One region of the Flavobacterium gelatinilyticum genome, then DNA from elsewhere that is predicted to be linked to it. Evidence: riboswitches for the same ligand, from Rfam matches in the RefSeq annotation. Region 1 holds a riboswitch; the other holds the start of a gene.
The links. A riboswitch is a leader RNA that binds a small molecule or an ion and turns the genes downstream of it on or off. The one in region 1 is predicted to bind S-adenosylmethionine.

Region 1 (5,090 bases):
CGAAAATCTAATTGCAGTCGATGCAACGGCAAGTGACGAGTTAATTGATCATTACAATACTCTTATCGAAAACGGGTTTAATATCGTCGCTGTCAATAAAAAGGCCAATACGCTCCCCATTGACCTTTATAAACAATTGAGAGAAAATCTTAAGAAATATGATAAAGAATTTCTGTATGAAACCTCGGTCGATACGGGATTTCCTGTTTTGCAGACTTTAAGAGATCTGTATTTCTCCGGAGAAAAAGTCACCAGAATCAGAGGCGTGTTTTCAGACAACCTCAGTTATGTTTTTAATCGTTTTTCTGTCGAGGAAAATCCCTTTTCATCGATTTTAAAAGATGCCAGTCTGCTTGGGCTGATGAAGTCTACTTTTAAAGAAGATTTATCCGGAAATGATACGGCAAGAAAACTATTGATTTTAACACGCGAAATAGGCAGAGAATTCGAATTATCCGACATTAAAATAGAATCGCTTATAAAAGAAGAATATTTAGAGAAAAATGGCATTCTAAACAAAGACGCAGTCGATAAAGCCTATAAAATTGCCAAAATAACCCAGGCAGACAATCACGTCCTGCGATATATAGGCGAATTTGATGTTGAGAAAAACACTTTAGAAGTAAAATTAGTTTCAGAACCCGTAACATCCGCCATTGGACAGTTAAAAGGTTCCGATTCTATTTTTGAAATTTATACACAATCTTACGCCAAAAAACCAATCGTAATTCAAAGTGCCGCTGCGAGCAGACAGGCGATTGCGAGAGGAGTAATATCAGATATTTTAAAAATAGCCGAAAAAATCAAAAATAAAGAAGCTGTCTGGCTTTAAAAGTGGTCCTAAATATTAGCAGTTCCTTGATAGATTGAAACAGAAAAACAGTTATTTTTTGTAAGACAAAACCTTCTTTAGTTCAAAATGTCATTTTGTAAGACGTTTTTTAACGGAAAAAAGACATTTTTTAACGTTTTTTATAGATTATTTGATTAAAAAAGCTTGTTTAAGTCAAAAAAAAATCTCAAATTTGTAAGACAGTAAAGGTTAAAAAACAAAAGCCTTTATTGTTTTAACAAAAACAACCAAATGCAGGAAATTTTTAAAATAAAAGTCAAATCGCAAATGAATAAGTCCCTACAGATGAACAAGATGTTTAACGTCGCACGTATTTGTGTATGCGTCTGTTGATACTAAAAGTATATATAAGTTCTATAAAAACTTAAACCCTTTTGGTATTAAAAATCCAAAAGGGTTTTTTTATTCAATTTGGTTACGATAACAAAGAATTAAAGAAATAATAAAGATTATAAAATATAAAAAATAACTGACATAAACTTAAATATCATGAGCGCAATTAACTACTTAAGAAAAAAACTTTCAATATTCAGAAACTTAAGAACCGAAAGAAATAACCCGCCGCCTGCAAACGAGTTAATCCACCCAAGTTTTGGAATAACTGAGACGGATAAAAAATTGTTGAAAAACCTTCCGAATTCATTAACATTTTTGATGTATTCAAAAGAAAATGAAACGCTTTTCATTTAAGCTGGTGAAGGATCAAAAGTTAGGTTAAAACCTGCATAATATTACTGGGCATAACGTTCGGTAATTTTGTGCGTACAATAGTTTCTAATTGAATTATATTTATCAAATTGAGGAATCAGTTTCGATAAAATTTGTTTGTTTAAGAAATTAGTAGTTAATTTGCACCGTTAAGTTCAAAAACGTATTGAAAATGTTATAAAGAAAGGAGGAGGGATTAGACCCTGTGAATCCTTAGCAACCCTTCGTTAAATCGAAGAAGGTGCTGCATTCTACCACGCCCAAACGTGGAAAGATAACAACAAGAATTTTTTCTAGTTTCACTCTAGACTTTCTTTCTAATATTTCCACATACAAATCAAAAATAAAAAGATTTGAAATTGGAAAATATACCAAGTCCCATTATAATTCAGAATTTCATCACCGAAAGTGGTGCAATTTACCCGTCACTGCCCTTAAGTTTTACACTTTCAGGTCTGCCGCTGCATACTGCTCCAATCGTGCTTGTAAATCATGCGCTGACAGGGAATGCACAGGTAACCGGAGAAAACGGCTGGTGGAGTGACTTAATAGGCGATGGTAAAACTATCGATACAAATAAGTTTACTATTCTCGCATTTAATGTTCCCGGAAACGGAAACGATTCTTTCATCATCGAAAATTATCAGGATTTTAAAACCCGCGATATTGCCCGAATTTTTTTAAACGGTCTCGATGCTTTAGAAATCGATAAGGTATTTGCCGTAATCGGCGGTTCTGTTGGAGGTGGTATTGCCTGGGAAATCCTGGCTTTGGCACCAAACATTACAGAACATTTAATCCCAATTGCAACCGACTGGAAATCGACTGACTGGATGATAGCCAATTGCTATCTGCAGGAGCAGATTCTGAACAATTCCTCAAAACCAATCGAAGATGCCAGAATTCATGCCATGTTGTGTTACCGATCTCCGGAATCATTCAAAGAAAAATTTCAGCGTACGATCAATCAGGATCTTTTAATTTTTAATATTGAAAGCTGGCTGGCACATCATGGCAGAAAATTACAGCAGCGTTATCAGCTGTCATCATACAAACTCATGAACCAGCTGCTTAAAACGATCGATATTACCAGAAACAGCGAAGATTTCGAAACTTTGCTGTCAAGATCAAATGCAGCAATACACATTATTGCCATCAATTCGGATTTATTTTTTACACCAAAAGAAAATCTGGAAACCTATAATGAATTAAAAAAGTTTAAAGACAATGTTTTATACAGCGAAATAGATTCGGTTCACGGACATGACGCTTTTTTAATAGAGTACAAACAACTAGATCATTTACTTGCCGGTATTTTTAAGGCAGAAACAATAGCAAAATAAAATGAAAGTATTAAAATTTGGAGGTAAATCATTAGCAAACGGAGAAGGACTTAACAAAGTTGTTTCAATTATTTCTGATAAAGTAAATCAGGGCGAACAAATTACCGTAGTAGTTTCGGCCCGCGGCAATGCTACTGATGAATTAGAATTTATTCTAAGCATTGCTGCTAAAAACGGCAGTTACAAAGAATTATTAGAGAATTTCAAAAAATACCAGATATCAGATTATCCGCATGTAGATTTATCTGAAGAATTTAATGTCTTAGATAAACTTTTTGAAGGTGTAAGCTTAATTGGCGACTACAGCAAAAAAATCAAAGACCAGATTTTGTCAAAAGGAGAATTGCTTTCGGCTAAATTATTAACGGCAATTTTATTGGAAAAAGGAATTCCGGCCAATTTTGTCGACACAAGAGAATTACTGAAAACCGATTCTAAATTTGGAGATGCGCAGCCATTAGAACAGCTTTCGAAGAAAAACGTAGTAAACTATTTTAAAGAGCATAACGGATCAACCGTAAATATAGTAACAGGTTTCATTGGTTCAAACAGCAACAACGACACCACAACCCTTGGAAGAAACGGAAGCAACTATACAGCTTCGTTAATTGCAAATTATTTAAATGCAGAGGAACTTCAAAATTTCACGCATGTCGACGGTATTTACACCGCAAATCCGGATTTAGTTGCCGATGCCAAAAAAATCGAATATTTGTCTTTTAATGAGGCAAACGAGCTGGCTAATTTTGGAGCAACAATTCTGCATGCCAAAACCATCATTCCGTTATTAGAGAAAAATATTCCGCTTCGTATCTTAAACACTTTCAATCATGAAAACCGAGGTACTTTAATCACTTCAGATTCAACAAAAGAAGGAATCAAAACACTTTCTGTTTTAGAAAATGTTTCCCTTGTTAATCTTGAAGGACGCGGATTACTTGGAAAAGCCGGAGTCGATGCCCGAATTTTTAAAGTAATGGGCGATCACAATATCAGTGTAAGTATCATTTCTCAGGGTTCTTCAGAAAGAGGAATCGGATTGGTTGTTGCCACTGATAAAGCAACGACGGCTGTAGTAGAATTAGAAAAAGAATTCGAAAATGACTTTTATTCTAAGGATGTTAACCAGATTACAGTAACCGATAATGTTTCTGTAATTTCGATTATCGGACAAGATTTGAGTACTTTTCATAAACCATACACGGCTTTAATAAAAAATAAAATTGTTCCTATCTTGTTTAACAACACTGTTACGGGTAAAAACGTGAGTTTGGTAGTTAAAAAAGAAGAATTAAACAAAGCCTTAAACGTAATTCACGGTGAAATCTTCGGTGTTTCTAAAAAAATAAACATCGCTATTTTCGGCCACGGATTAGTTGGCGGTACTTTGATCAATCAGATTTTAGAATCGGCTTCGGCAATTGAAAAACGTAAAGACATTAAACTGAACGTATTCGCTATAGCGAATTCTAAAAAACTGCTTTTAAACAAATACGGCGTTACTAAAACCTGGAAAAACGATATAGAAACCAAAGGCGAACCATATACCATTCAGGATATTATCGCATACGCAAATGAGCATCATTTAGAAAACCTTATTGCAGTAGATAATACAGCAAGTGCTTCTTTTGTAGAGAATTATATTCAGCTTGTAGAAAACAGTTTCGATTTGATTTCTTCAAATAAAGTAGCAAATACATTAAGCTATGGTTTTTACAAAGAGCTGAGAAGTGCTTTAGAAGAAAACCAAAAGAATTATCTATACGAAACCAATGTTGGTGCGGGATTACCGTTAATTGACACGATCAAATTACTGCATCTTTCAGGAGAAAACATCACAAAAATAAAAGGGGTTTTCTCAGGAACTTTGAGTTATTTATTTAATAATTTCTCTGCAAAAGATGCTCCGTTCAGCGAAATCCTGCAGGAAGCGATTGATAATGGATATACAGAACCGGATCCGCGTGAGGATTTATGTGGAAATGATGTTGGAAGAAAATTGTTAATTTTAGCTAGAGAATTAGACTTGCAGAATGAATTCGAAGAAATCTCAATTCAGAACCTAATTCCAGAACATTTACGCGAAGGAAGTGCAGCTGATTTCCTGACGAAATTAAAAGAATTTGATCCAATTTATGCTAAAATAAAAGCAGAACAACAGCCAAATCACGTGCTGAGATACATTG
Region 2 (5,090 bases), 2.8 Mb from region 1:
TCAATTTTATTATTAATAAGTTTTTTAAAGAAATCATCTTCAGTTGAATTGTAAACGCCAATAGTATAAACTTTCATAATGTTTAATATTTTTTTCTTGATGTTAAATTTTCATCCCCAAATAAATTAGTTAAATTTTTACCCTGTAAGAATTCGTTCATTACTTTTGCCTGATCTTTCATTACATTCGAATCAATAATATGATTAACAGAAATATTGTATTTTAGTAATTCTTGACCTATCAATTTACTTCTGTGACAAGTTTCAGGTTTAGCTTCACTACACATTAATGCTATTATCATTTTTTCATGATTTGCTTCTACAATTGTATTTATTCCTGTTTTGAAAAAATCTTTTTCTTTTACTTTTTCGTAATCTACTTTTCCTTTTACATAGCAACTAATATCATTAGGAAGTCCCCCTAGAAAATCGCCTGCATATATATATGTTACACCATTTTGCATAAGTTCCGCTTCTAATACCTCTTTGTTAAAATGGGGATTAAACTTAGAATATGGCTTCGATCTGACGTCAAATAAAAACTCTATTTTATAGGCGTGTAATTCTTCAATGAATTTTTCTAAAGTCTTGTTTCCATGTCCAATAGAATATATTGTACTCTGGTTCATATTTTTTTGATTAAATTGAGTATCACAAATATAAAAACCATTATTGTGATGTTCAGTTAAATTAATCTTTAATTTCAATTCATAATTGCTTACGTTTTTATTTAAAGAGCAAATGTTATTATTTAAAATGCAACTACATTATGGGAAACCGTAATTAACTAAAAAAATCCTAACAATTTTAATAATAATTCGAAACCAGAAAAAGAGTATTTCTACGGTATTTTCTCAAACCCCAATAAAAAAACAAAACCCCTTAAATCTTTTCCAAGACCTAAGAGTTTTTTTTAAATTTTAAAGCAAAAAGAATTTACTCAGGGTTTCGTTAGAGTTTTTAATAGCCCTATTATAAATTCCTTTGCGCTCTTTGCGGTAAAATAAAGTAAAATAAACGTGATCTTTTCGGTAAAATAGACATAAGCCTTGCGGTTAAATAAACATGAACGCTTAAAAATTTATAACTTTACAAAACTCTCTTCAAACAATTTTATAATGTGGTACAATACAAAAGCGACGGAAATATTAGGAATCGAATATCCAATCCTGCAAGGACCATTTGGCGGTAACTTATCGACGGTTGAACTAACCGCAGCGGTTTCGAATGCCGGCGGATTGGGCGGATACGGAGCCTATACCAACAGTCCGCAGGAGATTTACGAGATTGATAAGCAAATAAAAGCGGCAACCAATAAACCGTACAATATTAACCTTTGGGTTTCAGATCATGATATTCCGGAGTCGGGTTTAAGCGATGCGCAATTCGATAAAACCGCCGCTTTGTTTAAACCGTATTATGATGAGGTGGGAATTCCGTTACCCGAAAAACCGGCACCTTTTCAGTCCAGATTTGAGAACCAGTTAGACGTTATTTTAGACATTCGCCCAAAGGTTTTCAGTTTTATGTTTGGTGTGCCTCCAAATACTGTTCTGGAGCAATGCAGACAAAAGGGAATTGTAACAGTAGGAGCCGCGACGACTTTAGACGAAGCCCTGTTTCTGGACAGCAAAGGTGTCGATATGATTATCGCATCGGGTTTTGAAGCGGGCGGACACCGGCCTTCTTTTCTCGATAAATCGGAATCGTCTCTAACCGGAACTTTCGTATTAGTGCAGTTAATGCGTGAAAAAATTAAAACCCCAATTATCGCAGCAGGAGGCATAGCCGACGGAAGGGGAATTGCCGCTGCGCTGACATTAGGCGCAAGCGCCGCACAAGTAGGAACCGCTTTTTTAGCCTGCGATGAATCTGGTGCTTTGCCGGTTCACAAGGAAATGCTATTTTCTGATGCTTCAAAATACACCACTTTATCACGCGCTTTTACAGGAAGACTCGGCCGCGGATTAACTAGCCGTGTTGCTCAGGATATTACAGGAAAAGAATCCGGAATTTTGCCTTTTCCGCTGCAAACGACATTTATAGCCCCGCTGAGAAAAGCAGCGATCGAACAGCAAAAATGGGACATGATTTTATTTTGGGCAGGACAGATTTCACCCATTTTAAAACATACCAAAGCTTCGGTTTTAATGAATGCGCTGATAGAAGAAACGACGAATTATTTTGACGGATTGAAATAAATAATATGAAATTAAAAAAAAGCGTCAGAATAGAATCAGAAAAACATTCTGTTTTAAAAAACAGGTTCAGTGTAGATTTAGAAAAATATCTCAGGAAGAAACTGTATTTTTTGAAAAAGAAAAGCATCAGTTCAGACTATATTTTATTGATTCTTTCCTCTGAAAATAATCATTTTAAAGGGCAGTTAAGTAAATCAGAATATGAACTTCTTTTTGAAGTATTACAAAATCATACTTTTATCAAAAACAAAAATGCCGCGTATCCGGAATATTTTATTGTTATGGATAAGAAGAACTTTCAGGAAAACGAATCAATTCTTAGTTCATTATTCGGATTGTTTCAATTTTTAATGATTGCCGAATTAAAAAAGCAATTGACAAAAGAGGAGCTGATCAAAGAAATAAACAAATTCACGCTTTTGGATATTTTAAGTTTTAAAAGATGGTCAGCTTTTTCAAACGATATGCTTTTCTTCGATTCAAATCATGAAGCAGGACATATTACTTGTATGCCGATTCTCTGAAGCTTTTGGCAGAGATGTAAAAACTTCTTTCTGCAGCAAAACGTATGAATTTCTGTTGTAAAAGGAAGGGGTTTTAAAAATATTTCCAAAACATAATTGCTTTTAAATAAATACTTTGCGTTGTATTTGCGTGCTTTGTTGTAAATAAAAATCAAAAAAATATATTTAAACTTGACTAATTTTATAGAATTAATGTATATTTGCATTGCAGAAAAATTCTGTAATGATACTTATCCAGAAAGACTGAGGGAATGGGCCCGGTGAAGTCTTAGCAACCTGTTGCCGAATAAGGTGCTAAATCCTTCCGTTGTATGCGGACAGATAAGAAAAAAGATTGCTCGAATCTGGATTAGGTCATCAACGTTAAATTCTTAATGTATTACAATGAAAGCAGAATCAATTTTGTATGCCGGCTATGAACTCTTAAATTCAATTTTCGAAGAAAACAGTCTTGCCGTTTTCCGAATGTGAAGTTCGTAATACCTTTTAAATTTCTTTTAAATATCAGCTGCTGGTGGCTTTATAACATTGGCCTGAAATTCTTTTGTCTAATCTTAAAATAAAATACAATGAAAAAAATACTATTGGGTTTTGCCTTATTTGTTGGAGCTTTTCAAACTCAGGCGCAGGAAAATAATTTACAATTAAAAGGAACTGTTGTCGATACAATTGTACAGTACGTTTATCTGCAAAAGTTTCATAATAAAATGTTTACGACTATTGATTCGGTAAAAGTAAAAGACGGAAACTTTGCTTTTAAAACAAAAGTAAAAACGCCGGAATTATACGGATTAAGCGTAAATAAAGAAAGTTCGCCATTGTATATTTTCCTCGAAAAAGACCCAATTACGGTTAAGCTGAGTCCAAAGAAATATTACAGCACTTCGGTTGTAGAAGGTTCAGCTTCGCAGGATTTGTTTGAAACCTATAAGAAAACAAAAGATGCAGAAATCAGCAAATTCATTACAGAACATCCAAAATCTATTGTTTCGGCTTATGTATTGTACAGAAACTGGTCGTACAGGCTGTCTCCGGAACAGATTACACAGAATATTGCTTTGCTGGATAAAAGTCTTCAAAATGTTACTTACGTGAAAGAATTAAAAGAACTGGTTACCGTATTAGACGGATTGGCGGTAGGTAAAAAAGCCCCTGATTTTACAGCCAGCGATCCTGATGGAAAACCAGTTCGTTTTTATGAAAATTTAAAAGGCTATACTCTGGTTGATTTTTGGGCTTCGTGGTGCGGACCCTGCCGAAGAGAAAATCCAAACATTGTAGCGGCTTACAAGGAATTTCATGATAAAGGATTCAATATTGTAGCAGTTTCACTGGATAAAAAGAAAGAAAACTGGGTAAAGGGAATTAAGGATGATAACTTAACATGGACACATGTTTCTGATTTATTGTTCTGGAACAGTGCCGTTGCCAGATTATATGGTGTAAGAGCTATTCCGGGGAATTATTTAGTTGATTCAAAAGGAATAATCGTTGCGAAAAACCTGCAGGGAGAAGAATTGCAAGCGACATTAAAAACGCTTTTAGAAAATAAAATCTAAGATAGAAAATACAATTTAGTTAATTTAAAATGATAAAGGAAATGAATGCCATTGAACCAACAACAAAACCAACAGAGTCTGAATGTTACTTTTCTAAATTCAGGGAAAATACAGTAGGAACAGACCATACTTTCGAATCGGTTTACGGACAACAAAATCTGTTATATGCAGACTGGGTTGCCAGCGGAAGATTATACGCTCCGATTGAAGATATTATGCTCAATAAAATAGGTCCGATGATTGCCAATACCCATTCATTTTCCAGTCAGACAGGAAAGGCTTCGACTTACGCTTACCAGTATGCAAGAGAGATTATCAAAAAAGCGGTTAATGCAGATGAATCGGATGTTTTGGTTACGACCGGAACAGGAATGACGGCCGCTTTATCGAAATTACAGCGTATCATGGGGTTAAGAAAAACCTATGAAAATGAAAACGACAGACCGGTGGTTTTTATCACTCATATGGAACATCATTCCAATCAGGTTCCGTGGTACGAAACCAATGCCGATGTGGTGATTCTGCCTGCTGATGAAAACAATTTAGTCGATCCGAAAATCCTTTCTGAAGAAATAAAAAAATATGCCGGCAGAAGTCTGAAAATTGGTTCGTTTACGGCTTGTTCAAACGTTACCGGAATTATTACGCCTTATCACGATCTGGCAAAAATCATGCACCGGAACGGCGGTTATTGCTTTGTCGATTTTGCTGCTTCGGCACCGTATGTAAAAATCGACATGCATCCGGAAGACTCTGAACAACAGCTGGATGCTATTTTCTTTTCGCCGCATAAATTTCTGGGCGGAC

Region 2: it holds a riboswitch for S-adenosylmethionine, as region 1 does, so the genes downstream of both, OZP11_RS24450 (TlpA disulfide reductase family protein) here and OZP11_RS12320 (alpha/beta fold hydrolase) in region 1, are expected to answer to the same signal.

Annotation. Positions count from the first base shown of each region.
Region 1 covers NZ_CP114287.1:2,911,679-2,916,768, reverse strand. Annotated here, with positions in the region: gene OZP11_RS12330 (homoserine dehydrogenase family protein) at 1-832, shown strand, start outside; gene OZP11_RS12325 (hypothetical protein) at 1,343-1,543, shown strand; SAM riboswitch class I at 1,734-1,842, shown strand; gene OZP11_RS12320 (alpha/beta fold hydrolase) at 1,921-2,904, shown strand; gene thrA (bifunctional aspartate kinase/homoserine dehydrogenase I) at 2,906-5,090, shown strand, end outside.
Region 2 covers NZ_CP114287.1:5,711,635-5,716,724, forward strand. Annotated here, with positions in the region: gene OZP11_RS24430 (DUF488 domain-containing protein) at 1-77, opposite strand, end outside; gene OZP11_RS24435 (DUF488 domain-containing protein) at 83-628, opposite strand; gene OZP11_RS24440 (NAD(P)H-dependent flavin oxidoreductase) at 1,118-2,200, shown strand; gene OZP11_RS24445 (hypothetical protein) at 2,206-2,724, shown strand; SAM riboswitch class I at 2,952-3,052, shown strand; gene OZP11_RS24450 (TlpA disulfide reductase family protein) at 3,294-4,283, shown strand; gene OZP11_RS24455 (aminotransferase class V-fold PLP-dependent enzyme) at 4,325-5,090, shown strand, end outside.